2 regions of the Serratia rubidaea genome follow, and region 2 is predicted to be linked to the other one. Evidence: predicted binding sites of a transcription regulator. Region 2 holds the regulator's gene; the other holds the start of a gene.
What was found. Region 2 encodes LexA, which represses DNA repair genes until DNA is damaged. Its sites were predicted from a motif close to TNCTGTATGTACATACAGNA; they were not measured.
Positions count from the first base shown of each region.

Region 1: a site for LexA is predicted at 2,274-2,293, ahead of I6G83_RS15025 (DNA translocase FtsK 4TM domain-containing protein). Genes of this name have one in related genera too.

Region 1 is NZ_CP065640.1:3,201,360-3,209,012, forward strand. Features, by position in the region: gene trxB (thioredoxin-disulfide reductase) at 108-1,079, opposite strand; gene lrp (leucine-responsive transcriptional regulator Lrp) at 1,744-2,238, shown strand; gene I6G83_RS15025 (DNA translocase FtsK 4TM domain-containing protein) at 2,359-6,018, shown strand; gene lolA (outer membrane lipoprotein chaperone LolA) at 6,207-6,818, shown strand; gene I6G83_RS15035 (replication-associated recombination protein A) at 6,886-7,653, shown strand, end outside.
Region 2 is NZ_CP065640.1:1,035,820-1,043,472, reverse strand. Features, by position in the region: gene plsB (glycerol-3-phosphate 1-O-acyltransferase PlsB) at 1-1,122, opposite strand, end outside; gene I6G83_RS04815 (diacylglycerol kinase) at 1,251-1,619, shown strand; gene lexA (transcriptional repressor LexA) at 1,728-2,336, shown strand; gene dinF (MATE family efflux transporter DinF) at 2,429-3,775, shown strand; gene zur (zinc uptake transcriptional repressor Zur) at 3,799-4,308, opposite strand; gene dusA (tRNA dihydrouridine(20/20a) synthase DusA) at 4,611-5,564, shown strand; gene pspG (envelope stress response protein PspG) at 5,727-5,945, shown strand; gene I6G83_RS04785 (quinone oxidoreductase) at 6,246-7,232, opposite strand; gene dnaB (replicative DNA helicase) at 7,470-7,653, shown strand, end outside.

The DNA of each region.
Region 1 (7,653 bases), 2.2 Mb from region 2:
GCACACAAGCGAAGCCCAATGTTACCTCGTCACCGTGCAGGCTGAAAAGAAATAAGGCGGCCAAAAGGCCGCCTTATTTGTCAATTAAGGTCATCTAAGGAGCGGGATTAGCAGACTTCCGCCTGCGCGATGCCGTCGAGATAACGCTCGGCATCCAGCGCCGCCATACAGCCGGTGCCGGCGGAGGTGATCGCCTGACGGTAGATATGGTCCATTACGTCGCCGGCGGCGAACACGCCCGGAATGCTGGTCTGGGTTGCGTTGCCGTGAATGCCGGACTGCACCTTGATATAGCCGTTTTCCAACGCCAGCTGATCGCCGAAGATAGCGGTGTTCGGGCTGTGGCCGATGGCGATAAATACGCCGGCAACGGCCAGTTCCTGGGTTTCGTTTTCCTGCTTGGTGCTGCGGATGCGCACGGCGGTGACGCCCATTTCATCGCCCAGCACTTCGTCGAGCTGATGATCGGTATGCAGTACGATGTTGCCGCTCTTCACTTTCTCCATCAGCCGGTCGATCAGGATCTTCTCTGAGCGGAAGCTGTCGCGGCGGTGAATCAGATGCACTTCCGCGGCGATGTTGGACAGATACAGCGCTTCTTCAACGGCGGTGTTGCCGCCGCCGACTACTGCGACTTTCTGATTACGGTAGAAGAAACCGTCGCAGGTGGCGCAGGCGGAAACGCCTTTACCCTTGAACGCTTCTTCGCTCGGCAGGCCCAGGTAGCGCGCGGAGGCGCCGGTGGCGATAATCAGCGCATCACAGGTGTATTCGCCGCTGTCGCCGGTCAGGCGGAACGGACGCTGCTGCAGATCGACGCCGTTGATATGGTCGAACACGATCTCGGTCTGGAACTTTTCCGCATGCTCGCGCATACGTTCCATCAGCGCCGGGCCGGTCAAGTCGTTGGCGTCGCCCGGCCAGTTTTCCACTTCGGTGGTGGTGGTCAGCTGACCGCCTTGCTCCACGCCGGTGATCAACACCGGCTGCAGGTTTGCACGCGCAGCGTACACCGCGGCGGTGTAGCCAGCCGGACCGGAGCCCAGAATCAGTAATTTGCTATGTTTAGCCGTGCCCATGAATAACCTCTTTTCCCACGATGGCGGACAATGGCATCGATTGTAGGGAAAATAGTGAAGTAAAAAAAGCACCTGTAACGGTTGTTATCGATTTGTCTGATAGTTGCAGGCTATTAATTGAGGTCTTGCGATAGAAATGTTGGCGTGGTTAGCGCGCTTTGGCGTACGACGCGGCGGCCGGATGCCAAAAGCGGCGCTTTTCCCTGCGTCTTTCCGCGACCGCGGCGCTTTTTAAGCCAGCGGTTCATAACTAAAAAAGGGGTTAACGCATTTCCCGACGGTACGTTCTTCTGATTTTGCTTCTTTTACTTTGACAATCCGCTGCGCATTTGCGAAAACATCAGAGGAAGAAGAAATTATCCCCGCAGCCACAGCCGATCGTTCGTCTTTTCATCATCAGGCGGAGGCAGGGCAGGGGGCGTCTTTGAACAGGCGCGCTTCTTTCTTAACGATGAAGATCGTTTTATCGCCGCGCGCAGGGTTTGACAGACAGGCTGTAACGCGGCAAACGAGGATAGTGAAGAAGCATTGTGTGCGGCACCGGTTGCGCAGCGCAATCGACTGCATATAACAAAAATCGGGTCTTCGCTTGAAACAAGTCCCTACACAGTGACGTTGGCTAGGGTTTGGCAAGTGTAAGGAAGAAAAAAGAGAGACAATAATAATGGCAGACAATAAGAAACGCCCGGGTAAAGATCTTGACCGTATCGATCGCAACATCCTCAATGAGTTACAGAAGGATGGGCGTATTTCGAACGTTGAGCTTTCAAAACGCGTGGGGTTATCCCCGACGCCGTGTTTGGAACGCGTACGTCGTCTTGAACGTCAGGGGTTCATTCATGGCTATACTGCATTGCTGAACCCGCACTATCTGGATGCATCACTGCTGGTTTTCGTGGAAATCACGCTGAACCGCGGCGCGCCGGATGTGTTTGAGCAGTTTAACTCGGCAGTACAGAAGCTTGAAGAGATTCAGGAGTGTCATCTGGTGTCCGGTGATTTCGACTATCTGTTGAAAACCCGCGTACCGGATATGTCAGCTTACCGTAAGCTGCTTGGCGAAACCTTACTGCGTTTGCCGGGTGTGAACGACACCCGCACTTACGTGGTAATGGAAGAAGTGAAACAGAGTAACCGTCTGGTTATCAAAACACGGTAAGGTGCAGGTGCAAAACCTGATTAAATTCGTTACACTCCTGTTTATTCATACAGTTTTGGCGCCGGGGAAGCAACTCGGCGCTGTTACTCTATCCGCTAACAGGAACCTGGAGAGCCTTTCTTGAGCCAGGAATACACAGAAGATAAAGAAGTTACCTTGAAGAAACTCAGCAGCGGCCGTCGGTTGCTGGAAGCTGCGTTGATCGTGGTGGCGATTTTTGCCGTTTACCTCATGGCCGCGTTGGTCAGCTTCAATCCGTCTGACCCCAGCTGGTCGCAGACGGCGTGGCATGAGCCGATTCATAACCTTGGCGGCGGCGTTGGCGCCTGGCTGGCCGATACGCTGTTCTTCACCTTCGGGGTGCTCGCTTACGCGATCCCGCCGATCGCGCTTATCCTGTGCTGGGTTGCCTACCGGCAGCGCGGTACCAGCGACTATATCGACTACTTCGCGCTTTCACTGCGCCTGATCGGCACGCTGGCGCTGGTGCTCACCTCGTGCGGGCTGGCGGCGCTGAACGTTGACGATCTCTATTACTTTGCGTCCGGCGGCGTGATCGGCAGCCTGCTGAGCAACGCGATGCTGCCGTGGTTCAACGGCATCGGCGCGACGCTGGCGCTGCTGTGCGTGTGGGCCGCGGGCCTGACGCTGTTCACCGGCTGGTCATGGCTGGTGATTGCCGAGAAGATCGGCGGGGCCGTATTGGGCGTCGCCACCTTTATGACCAACCGTTCTCGTCGTGACGATCGCTATCGCGACGACGAAGATGAACCATACGCCGACGTGTCGGAAAAAGGCGGCAAGGGCGCAGCGGCCGCCGCCAGTGCAGCCGCTGCCGCGCATGCGGCCGATGCCGATGATGTACTGTTCAGCGCGCCGTCGGTGCAAGAGAACGCTCAGACGGCGTCCGCCGACGAAGCGGCGGATCCGCTGCTCAGCGGCCTGCGGGCCAGCCACGACGACGATGGCGCGGATGCGGCGGATAGCGCTGTCGCGCCGGCGCCTGAAGACGCGGCCGCTACTGCGGCAGCCCCGGCGGCTCCTGTGGCTGCAGCTCCGGCCACGCCTGCGGCAGCCCCGACGGCTCCTGTGGCCGCAGCTCCGGCTACGCCTGCGGCCGCCCCGGCGGTGACGACCGCGCCCGCCGCGCCGGCCTCCGTGAACCAGCATCCGATGAGCGCGCCGCCGGAAGATAACGCGCCGCCGCTGTACTCATTTGAAATTCCTGAAGAGACGCCGGCGCCGAAAACCCCGCGTCCGGCCGAGGCTCACCAGGACGATGATGAGCCGCGCCTGGGGGACTGGAACCGGGCGACGGCGTCTCAGCAGCCTGCCGCTTCGCCGTTTGATTTCTCTGCGGCGCAGGCAGATAGCGGACACCATCGTGCGGCTCCCGACGTTATTGACGGGGCGCTGTCATCCGCCGCCGCCAAACCGGCGATGGACAATGCTGCCGTTGCCGCGGCTGGCGCAGCTGCGGCTAATACGTTTATGCCGGCGTTCAGCGCCACCAGCGAAGGCAATAGCCAGGTGAAGCAGGGGATTGGCCCCGAGCTGCCGCGCCCGAATCCGGTGCGTATCCCGACGCGCCGCGAGCTGGCCTCTTACGGCATCAAGCTGCCTTCGCAGCGGATGGCGGAGCAGGAGCAGCGCGGACAACAGACTGCGGAACCTGCGCCGAATAGCGCCGTGGCGTCTCAGGATGATGAGGCGATGCAGGAAGAAGCGCTGCGTCAGGCGTTCGCTGCACAGCAGAGCCAGCGTTACGGCGCAGAGTACCAGCATGACCATGCTGAACCTGCGGTAAGCGCAGATGATGAGGACGCCATGCAGGAAGAGGCGCTGCGCAAGGCGTTTGCCGAGCAGCAGCAGGCGCGCTATGGCGCCGAGCCTCAGCCGGCCGCGCCGGTTGCCCCGCAGCCGGTAGAAACCAACAATGCGTTTAGCTTCTCGCCGGTTGACGATCTGGTGGATAACGGCCCGGATGAGCCGCTGTTTACCCTGTCGCCGCATGAAGAACCCGCAGCGCCGTGGCCTGAGGACGACAACGCGGCGCAGCTGCCGCCTGCACAGCAAGAGCAGCCATACCAGGCTCAGCAGCCGGCTTACCCGCAGCCTCAGTCGCCGCCGCAGCCGTACCAGAGCCAGCAAACGTCGCAGCAACCTTATCAGGCTCAACAGCAACCGCCTGCGCAGCCGCAGCAGCCACCGGCCCAGCCGGCCGCGCCGCAGCAGCCGGCGATGGACAGCCTGATCCACCCGTTCCTGATGCGTAACGACCAGCCGCTGGAGAAACCGACCACGCCGCTGCCGACGCTGGAACTGCTGACCGAAGCACCGAAAGATATCGAGCCGGTGGATACGTTTGCGCTGGAGCAGAAGGCGCGTCTGGTGGAAGCCAGCCTGGCGGATTACCGCGTGAAGGCCGAAGTGGTGGATATTCTGCCGGGGCCGGTGATCACCCGTTTCGAACTGGATCTGGCGCCGGGCGTGAAGGCCGCGCGTATTTCCAACCTGTCGCGCGACCTGGCGCGTTCGCTGTCTACGCCGGCGGTGCGCGTGGTGGAAGTGATTCCGGGCAAGCCGTATGTCGGCCTGGAGCTGCCGAACGCCAAACGCCAGACGGTTTATCTGCGTGAAGTGCTGGACTGCCCGGCGTTCCGCGACAATCCGTCGCCGCTGTCCATCGTGCTGGGCAAGGATATTTCCGGTGAGCCGGTGGTGGCCGATCTGGGCAAAATGCCGCACCTGCTGGTCGCCGGTACCACCGGTTCCGGTAAATCGGTCGGCGTTAACGCCATGATCCTGAGTATTCTGTATAAGGCCACGCCGAAAGACGTGCGCTTTATCATGATCGACCCGAAAATGCTGGAGCTGTCGGTATATGAAGGTATTCCACACCTGCTGACCGACGTGGTGACCGACATGAAAGACGCGGCCAACGCCCTGCGCTGGTGCGTGGCGGAGATGGAGCGTCGCTATAAGCTGATGTCCGCACTGGGCGTGCGTAACATCGCCGGTTATAACGAGCGCGTCGATCAGGCGGAAGCCATGGGGCGTCCGATTCCGGATCCGTTCTGGAAACCGACCGACAGCATGGACATCACGCCGCCGGTGCTGGAGAAAGAGCCGTACATCGTGGTGATGGTCGACGAATTTGCCGATCTGATCATGACCGTCGGCAAAAAGGTCGAAGAGCTGATCGCCCGCCTGGCGCAGAAAGCGCGTGCGGCAGGGATCCACCTGGTGCTGGCGACCCAGCGTCCGTCGGTGGATGTGATTACCGGCCTGATCAAGGCCAACATCCCGACGCGTATCGCCTTTACCGTATCGAGCAAGATCGACTCCCGCACCATCCTCGATCAAGGCGGTGCGGAATCGCTGCTGGGGATGGGTGATATGCTGTATCTGGCGCCGAACTCGTCGATCCCGGTGCGCGTGCACGGCGCCTTTGTGCGCGATCAGGAAGTGCACGCGGTGGTCAAGGATTGGAAAGCGCGTGAGCGGCCGCAATATAAGGACGGCATTATCAGCGGCGGTGACGATGGCGAAGGCGGCGGCGGTCTCGACGGCGACGAAGAGCTGGATCCGCTGTTCGATCAGGCGGTCGAGTTTGTGGTGGATAAACGCCGCGCGTCGATCTCCGGCGTACAGCGCCAGTTCCGCATCGGCTATAACCGCGCGGCGCGCATCATCGAACAGATGGAAGCGCAGGGCATCGTCAGCGAGCAGGGGCATAACGGCAACCGTGAGGTGCTGGCCCCGCCGCGGCACGAATGATCGTCGAAGAGATACAGTAAGAAATCCAAGGGCCGCTCTGCGGCCCTTGTGCAAAGAAGGGTAAACCCGTCGGTTCTCGGAATTTTGCGCGTTCTGCCCGCCGCAGGCTTGCGGTAAAGTGAAGACGCGATCTGTTTCCCCGCTGACGCCGTTTGGCGGTCAACGCATTTGAAAAGGTATCTGGAATAATGAAAAAACTGTTAGTTGCTTGTTGCCTGCTTTCTGGATTCGCATCCACCTCCGTGCTGGCCGACGCGGCGCACGACCTGCAGAGCCGCCTGGCGAAAGTAAATAGCTTCCACGCCAGCTTCAGCCAGACCGTCACCGGCGGCGATGGTTCCGCCGTGCAGCAGGGAGAAGGCGAGCTGTGGGTGAAGCGCCCTAATCTGTTCAACTGGCATATGACGTCGCCTGATGAAAGCGTGCTGGTTTCCGATGGCGAAACGCTATGGTTCTATAATCCGTTTGTTGAGCAGGTGACGGCGACCTGGCTGAAAAGCGCCACCGGCAATACGCCGTTTATGTTGATCACCCGCAACAACCCAAGCGATTGGAAGCAGTACAACATTAAGCAGAAAGGCGATGATTTCGAACTGACGCCGAAAAGCAGCAGCGGTAACCTGAAGCAGTTTGCGATCTCCGTGACTAACAGCGGCACCATCAACAGCTTCGCCGCCGTGGAGCAGGATGGCCAGCGCAGCGCCTATACGCTGAAAAGCCAGCAAAATACCGCGGTTGACGCCGGTAAGTTTAAATTTACCCCGCCGAAGGGGGTGACGCTGGACGACCAGCGCCAGTGAGGTAAGCGTGAGTAATAATTTGTCGCTCGATTTTTCCCAGAATGAGTTCCAGCCTCTGGCCGCGCGTATGCGGCCAACCACGCTGGCGCAATATATCGGCCAACAGCATCTGCTGGCGCCGGGTAAGCCGCTGCCGCGCGCCATTGAGGCCGGGCAGCTGCACTCGATGATCCTGTGGGGACCGCCGGGAACGGGGAAAACGACGCTGGCAGAGCTGATTGGCCGCTACGGGCAGGCCGATGTCGAACGCATTTCTGCCGTTACCTCCGGCATTAAAGAGATCCGCGAGGCGATCGAGCGCGCGCGGCAGAACCGCGATGCCGGCCGCCGCACCATTTTGTTTGTCGATGAGGTGCACCGTTTCAACAAGAGCCAGCAGGATGCGTTCCTGCCGCATATTGAAGACGGCACCATCACCTTTATCGGCGCCACCACCGAAAACCCCTCGTTTGAACTGAACTCGGCGCTGCTGTCGCGGGCGCGCGTGTACCTGCTTAAGGCGCTGACCGCTGATGATATCGGCCAGGTGCTGGATCAGGCGATGAACGACAAAGAGCGGGGTTTTGGCGGCCAGAATATCGAGTTGCCGGACGAGACGCGGCACGTGCTGTCTGAACTGGTCGGCGGGGATGCCCGGCGGGCGCTGAACAGCCTGGAAATGATGGCCGACATGGCGGAAATCAATGCCAAAGGCGTGCGTGTACTCACTCCTGAACTGCTGAAAGAGGTGTCCGGCGAACGCAGCGCGCGCTTTGATAATAAGGGCGACCGCTTTTACGATCTGATTTCCGCGCTGCATAAGTCGGTGCGCGGTTCGGCGCCGGATGCGGCGCTC
Region 2 (7,653 bases):
GGTAAACAGCTCGCCGAGGTATTCGCGGAACACCGTGGAGTAGAGCTTGTTGCCCTTGAAGGTGCGGCGGATAAAGAACGCCCCCAGCCGGCGGAAAATCGGCCCGGCCGGCCAGAAGTTCAGGTTGATGCCGGCGGCGATATGCGGCGGCACCAGGCCCTGGTGATACAGCACGTAGGACAGCAGCAGATAGTCCATATGGCTGCGGTGGCAGGGCACGTAGACGATTTCGTGGCCGTCCTGCGCCAGCTGACGCACGCGCTCGGCGTTGGTGACGTTGATGCCCTGATACAGCCGGTTCCAGGTCCAGCTCAGCACGCGGTCCGACAGGCGGACGGTTTCGTAGGAGAAGTCGGCGGCGATCTCTTCCATCAGCGCGATGGCGTTCTGCTGCGCCTTCTCGTGGGAGATCTTCTTGCTGCGCGCTTCGTCTTCCACCGCTTTTTCAATCGCCTTGGAGGCCAGCAGCTTATTGAACAGATCCTGCCGCGCCGGCAGGCTCGGGCCTACCGCCGCCAGACGCTGGCGTGAGAAGTGCATGCGCGCGACGCGCGCCAGCTTCTGCGCGATAATTTTATCGGTGCCGTGCTCGGTCGCCATCTTGCGCAGCGACACGGTGTTGGAGAAGCGCACGAAGCTGTCGCGTCCCAGCCACAAAATGGCGAAGAATTTCTGCACGCCGTTCAGCAGGCGCAGATGCGGGGTGCCCTGGCCTTCGCGCCCCGGAGAGCGGCCGAACATCACCGACGCCGGCAGCATCTGGATATCCAGCCCCGGGTTATTGCGGTGCAGGTCCAGATAGTCGTGGAACAGTTTTACCGACTCTTCCTTCGGCGTGTAATAGCGGAAGACGCGCGGGCCGTCGTGAATAAACACGTAGCTTGGCAATACCGCACCGTCGATCTCCAGCGGGTCGAGCGGGTCGGGCAGATCCTGCGCCAGGCACTGGGTGCGCAGCGTCAGCAAGTCCGCCTTGGAATGGTAAGGTAAAACGTACAAAATCGGTCGTGAGGGATCGAGCCCCAGCTCCGTGACCGGATCTGCGGGGATAGCTTTGCTTCTTACCAGCAGTTTAAGTGGTAGATTCAATAATTTATAATAAATTTTACGCCAACCTGACATAACTATGTGAAGCCTCTTGTTAGCAATGCGCCGCAAGCATACCAGAAAGCGGGTGACAGATCTGTGGTGTTAAAGACCCCCGAACCGTTAAAATTATGACTTACCTCTTGTAAAAGGCACACAGCAAAATGGCAAATCAGACGACCGGCTTGACCCGCATCATCAAAGCGGCGGGTTATTCATATAAAGGATTAACGGCGGCGTGGCGCAATGAGGCGGCGTTCCGCCAGGAAGCGGTGGCGGCGGCGGTCGCCGTCATTGTGGCGCTGTGGCTGGACGTCGACGCCGTGGCGCGTATTTTACTGATTGGCTCGGTGCTGCTGGTGCTGATTGTCGAGGTGCTCAACAGCGCCATCGAGGCGATTGTCGACCGCGTCGGCACCGACTTCCACGAGCTGTCCGGCCGCGCCAAGGATATGGGGTCGGCGGCGGTGTCGCTGAGCATTATCCTGGCGCTGCTGGTCTGGGTAACGCTGCTGTGGCGGCATTTCGCCTGATTTGCGCAGCGGCGCGCTAATCCCTGATTTTTATTCATTCTCCGGTTCCCAATCCGCGTTCACCTGTATATACTCACAGCAAGACTGTATAAACAAACAGGGGGCGGAATGAAAGCACTAACTACCAGACAGCAAGAGGTCTACGATCTGATTCGCGAGCATATCTCGCAAACCGGCATGCCGCCAACGCGCGCCGAGATCGCATTGCGTCTGGGGTTCCGCTCGCCGAACGCCGCCGAAGAACACCTGAAGGCGCTGGCCCGCAAGGGCGTGATCGAAATCGTCTCCGGCGCTTCGCGCGGCATCCGCCTGCTGATGGAAGACGAAGACGGCCTGCCGCTGATCGGCCGGGTCGCCGCCGGTGAACCGCTGCTGGCGCAGCAGCATATCGAAGGGCACTACAAGGTGGATCCGTCGCTGTTTAAACCAAATGCGGATTTCCTGCTGCGGGTCAACGGCATGTCGATGCGCGATATCGGCATTCTGGACGGCGACCTGCTGGCGGTGCATAAAACGCAGGACGTGCGCAACGGCCAGGTGGTGGTGGCGCGCATCGAAGACGAAGTGACGGTGAAGCGTTTGAAGCGCAACGGCAATATGGTTGAGCTGCTGCCGGAAAACAGCGAGTTCACGCCGATCAAGGTTGACCTGCGCGAGCAGAACTTCACCATTGAAGGGCTGGCCGTCGGCGTTATCCGCAACGGTGACTGGATCTAAACCGCATCCCCCGCGTTTAATCGCCCCGGCCACGTCCGGGGCGATGTTATTTCTTATCTGACTCCTCTTTTCAGCTACGGGAACATATGACTATGCGCCTGCTTGCCTCCTTGACCAGCGACACGGATAAAGCCCTGTGGCGTTTGGCGCTGCCGATGATCTTCTCCAACATTACCGTGCCGCTGCTGGGGCTGGTGGATACCGCGGTGATCGGCCACCTCGACAGCCCGGTCTATCTGGGCGGCGTGGCGGTGGGGGCGATGGTCACCAGCTTCCTGTTTATGCTGCTGCTGTTCCTGCGTATGAGCACCACCGGGCTGACGGCGCAGGCGCTGGGGGCGCAGAACCCGCAGGCGCTGGCGCGCGCCTTTATGCAGCCGCTGCTGCTGGCGCTGCTGGCCGGGCTGGCGATTGTGCTGCTGCGCCATCCGCTGATCGACCTCGCGCTGCAGATCGTCGGCGGCGACGGCGAGGTGCTGACGCAGGCGCGGGCGTTTCTGGAAATCCGCTGGCTCAGCGCGCCGGCGGCGCTGGCGAACATGGTGCTGCTGGGCTGGCTGCTGGGCGTGCAGTACGTGCGCGCGCCGGTGATCCTGCTGATTGTCGGCAACCTGCTGAATATCGTGCTGGATCTGTGGCTGGTGATGGGGCTGGGCTGGAACGTGCAGGGCGCGGCTACGGCCACCGCGCTGTCGGAATATGCCACCCTGCTGCTCGGGCTGTGGCTTAGCTGGCGCGTGATGCGCATGCGCGGTATTTCACCGCCGATGCTGCGCCACGCCTGGCGCGGCAACGTACGCCGCTTGCTGGCGCTCAACCGCGATATCATGCTGCGCTCTCTGCTGTTGCAGCTGTGCTTCGCTTCGCTGACCATTTTCGCCGCCCGGCTGGGCAGCGAGGTGGTGGCGGTCAACGCGGTGCTGATGAACCTGCTGACCTTTACCGCCTACGCGTTGGACGGCTTCGCCTATGCGGTTGAGGCGCACTCCGGCCATGCCTACGGCGCGCGCGACGACAGCCAGCTGCGTCTGGTGTGGCGCGCCGCCTGTCGTCAGTCCTGTCTGGTGGCGCTGGGCTTTGCGCTGGTGTACGCCTGTGCGGGGCAGCAGATCGTCAATATGCTGACCTCCCTGCCGGAGCTGCGCGCGCTGGCGGCCGGCTATCTGCCGTGGCAGGTGGTGCTGCCGCTGGTTGGCGTCTGGTGCTACCTGCTGGACGGCATGTTTATCGGCGCGACGCGCGGCGCCGAGATGCGTAACAGCATGGCGGTGGCGGCGGCGGGCTACGGCCTGACGCTGCTGAGTTTACCGCTGCTGGGTAACCACGGGCTGTGGCTGGCGCTGTGCGTATTTCTGGGGCTGCGCGGCGTATCGCTCGGCTGGATCTGGCACCGGCACCGGGTCAACGGCACCTGGTTTGCGCAGGGAAAGGCGGCTTAACGCGCGTTAAGCCGCGGGGCGGGTTACTTCTTTTTCACCACGATGCTGTGGTCGTGGTCGCAGTCATGCTGGCTGTCGCAGGCTTCCACCTCCACGCAGCCGGCGCACAGGCCGTGCGCTTCCACCACGCTGTGGCGCAGCGCAAAGCCGGATTCCTGCGCCAGCTTCTGCAGCGTCTCTTCCACGCCTTCCGTCGGGCGCTCGGTGACCTGGCCGCAGCGGTCGCAGATAAACAGCGCCGAGGTATGCATCGGCTCCTCGAAGTGGTGGCACAGCACGTAGCTGTTGGCCGACTCCACGCGGTGGATAAAGCCCTGTTCCAGCAGAAAATCCAGCGCGCGATAGACCGTCGGCGGTTTGGCCTGCGGTTCCACGACGCGCAGCAGGTCGAGCAGATCGTAAGCGCTGATCGCACCGGGCTGTTGCGCCATCAGGCGTAACACTTCCAGCCGTTGCGGCGTCAGGCGCACATTGCGTTGCTGGCAGAGTCGTTCTGCCTGCGCGAGCAGCTTTTCCTGGTTGGTTGGGTTCATGGCGAATATCCCGGTACGTTAAAAATGCGATTTTACCATGTCTGCGGCAAATCACCGATAGCCGGTGGTTTTTCTTGTCGCTTCGGCCACAAAAATGGCCGTTTTTCAGCGGGATAATGCCGGGCGGCGCGGTGGTTTCGCCTCGGCGGCGGTTTACGTTATAATCAGCGATTACTTTTTTGTCCGCCTGATGCTGAATAGATACCGCAATGACCGATTCGTTAAAACCAGAACACACTCCGCATGCCGGCTCAAACGGCGCTGAACGGCCGTTTAACGCCAGCCGCTTTTCCATCGCGCCGATGCTCGACTGGACCGATCGTCATTGCCGTTATTTCCACCGCCTGCTGAGCAAAGAGACGCTGCTGTATACCGAAATGGTCACCACCGGCGCGATCATTCACGGCAAAGGGGACTATCTGGCGTACAGCGAACAGGAACACCCGCTGGCGCTGCAGTTGGGCGGCAGCGATCCGGCGGCGCTGGCGCACTGCGCCAAACTGGCGGAGCAGCGCGGCTACGATGAGATCAATCTGAACGTCGGCTGCCCGTCCGACCGGGTGCAGAACGGCATGTTCGGCGCCTGCCTGATGGGACAGGCCGCGCTGGTGGCGGACTGCATCAAGGCGATGCGCGACGCGGTGTCGATTCCGGTCACGGTAAAAACCCGTATCGGCATCGATGACCAGGACAGCTACGCCTTCCTGTGCGACTTTATCGACACCGTTTCCGGCCGCGGCGAGTGCGAGATGTTTATCATCCACGCGCGCAAAGCCTGGCTCTCCGGCCTGAGCCCGAAAGAGAACCGCGAAGTACCGCCGCTGGACTATCCGCGCGTCTACCAGCTCAAGCGCGATTTCCCGGCGCTGACCATCGCCATTAACGGCGGCGTCAAATCCCTGGCCGAGGCGCAGCAGCACCTGCAGCACGTCGACGGCGTGATGATGGGGCGTGAAGCCTACCAGAACCCGGGGATTCTGGCGCAGGTGGACCGCGAGCTGTTTGGTTCGCAGGCGGCGGTGCGCAACAGCGTGGAGGTGGTCGAGGCGCTGTATCCGTACATCGAACGCGAACTGGCGAACGGCACCTACCTGGGCCATATCACCCGCCATATTCTGGGCCTGTTCCAGGGGATCCCGGGGGCGCGCCAGTGGCGACGCCATCTGAGTGAAAACGCCCACAAGGCGGGCGCCGACGTGCGCGTGGTGGAGCAGGCGCTGAGCCTGGTGCGCCAGCCGCGCAGCGAAGTGGCGTAATTCGCCGCTTTTTACGCTAACTGTTAGCTATTCTCGCCAGCTGTGCCGCGCCCTGCGGTGCAGCTTTCATTGTATTTCAACGGGTTGCCGACACCGCCAAGGTTGGCACGCTTCTTGTAATAACGCTGGCAGATGCCTGTTTTACCGAGGAGCTTCCTTATCATGTTAGAAATTTTCTTTTTTATCGGCTTTGTGCTGATGTTGCTGGTCACCGGCGTGTCGCTGCTTGGCGTGCTGGCCGCGCTGTTTGTCGCCGCCGCCTTTATGCTGCTGGGCGGCCTGTTTGCGATGGTGATTAAGCTGTTGCCGTGGCTGATTCTGGCGGTGGTCGGCGTATGGATATATCGCTCGCTGCAAAAACCGCAGATACGGCGCTATTGATTTTTGCTGATTAATCAGTCAGTCATGATGAAAATGTCGTAACAAACAAGAGAGTGAATGCGGCAGAGATCACACCTTGAGCGATAAAACGCCGTAGCGGTGCGTTTAACGTTCTTTTTGCGTTTGGCGGCTGTTAGGATGTGCGCCGTAGCAGTGAAGTGATGCTGACAATTTCATCACCGTACGGGGCAGCCTTAATAATAATCGTGTTGCATCAGCAACCTCTGTCCCGGGCGGACTCTGCTCTACCCTACAAAACGCAGTATCAGAAAGGGCTCCGTCAGGAGCCCTTTTCTGTTATCAGCCGGGGATCAGCAGGCTGGAGCCGCTGGTCTGGCGGCTTTCCAACCGCTGGTGCGCGCGCTGCGCGTCAGCCAGCGCAAATTTTTGTTCGTCGTTCACTTCCACCTTGATGGCGCCGCTGCCAATCAGCGCAAACAGCTCGTTGCTGGCGTATTCCAGCTCGGCGCGGTTGGTGATGTAGCCGTTGAGGGAAGGGCGGGTGACATACAGCGAACCTTTCTGATTCAGCAGCGCCAAATCGACGCCGGTTACCGGCCCGGAGGCGTTGCCGAAGCTGACCATCAGGCCGCGGCGCTTCAGGCAGTTAAGCGAAGCCTGCCAGGTGCTCTTGCCGACCGAATCATACACCACGCTGACCTTCTCGCCGTCGGTCAGCGCCGCCACGCGCTCGGCAATGTCTTCCTGCTGATAGTTGATGGTCGCCCAGGCGCCGGCCTGCTGCGCCAGCGCCGCTTTTTCCGCCGAGCCGACGCTGCCGATCAGTCTGGCGCCCAGCGCCTTCGCCCATTGGCAGGCAATCAGCCCGACGCCGCCGGCGGCGGCGTGGAACAGGAAGGTTTCCCCCGGCTGCAGGTTATAGGTCTGCCGCAGCAGATAGTGGACGGTCAGCCCCTTGAGGAAGGAGGCCGCGCCCTGTTCGAAACTGATGTTGGACGGCAGCAGCGCCACTTTTTCTTCCGGCACGTTATGCACTTCGCTGTAGGCGCCCAGCGGCGCCTGCGCATACACCACGCGGTCGCCCGGCTTCAGCGCGCTGACGCCGGCGCCTACTTTGCTCACCACGCCCGCCGCTTCGGTGCCCAGCCCGCTCGGCAGCGACGGCGGCGCGTATAAACCGCTGCGCACATAGGTATCGATGTAGTTGATGCCGATGGCCCGGTTTTCAATCTGTACCTCGCCGGCGGCCGGATCGCGCGGGGTAAAATCAACGAATTGTAAAACTTCCGCTCCACCGGTGGCGGAAAACTGAATGCGCTTGGCCATAGCTCCTCCTCGTGTGCACTGTCGCCGTTAGATCCTAATGTTAGGACATCGTTATGGGTCATTAATGTATAGCCGTCATACTTCAGGTTACAGCGGCGTTGGCTGCGCTCAGTCAGCCGAATCACCGGCCTGAGTCAGCCCATCGGGATTTCTTCCCTTGCCGCCCGCCTGTAACTGGAATTATTTAGGGTATATACTGCCGCGTTGTCACTTCATAACAGGTAATGCGTCCCCACTATGGCAGGAAAGAAACCCACCAACAAATCTAACGAGGCGCAGGCACCGCGCGATCGCCAAATGGAAGGGCTGAAGATGCCGCCGCATTCGCTGGAGGCGGAACAGTCCGTGTTGGGCGGTTTAATGCTGGATAACGAGCGCTGGGACAACGTGGCGGAACGCGTGGTCGCCAACGACTTCTTCA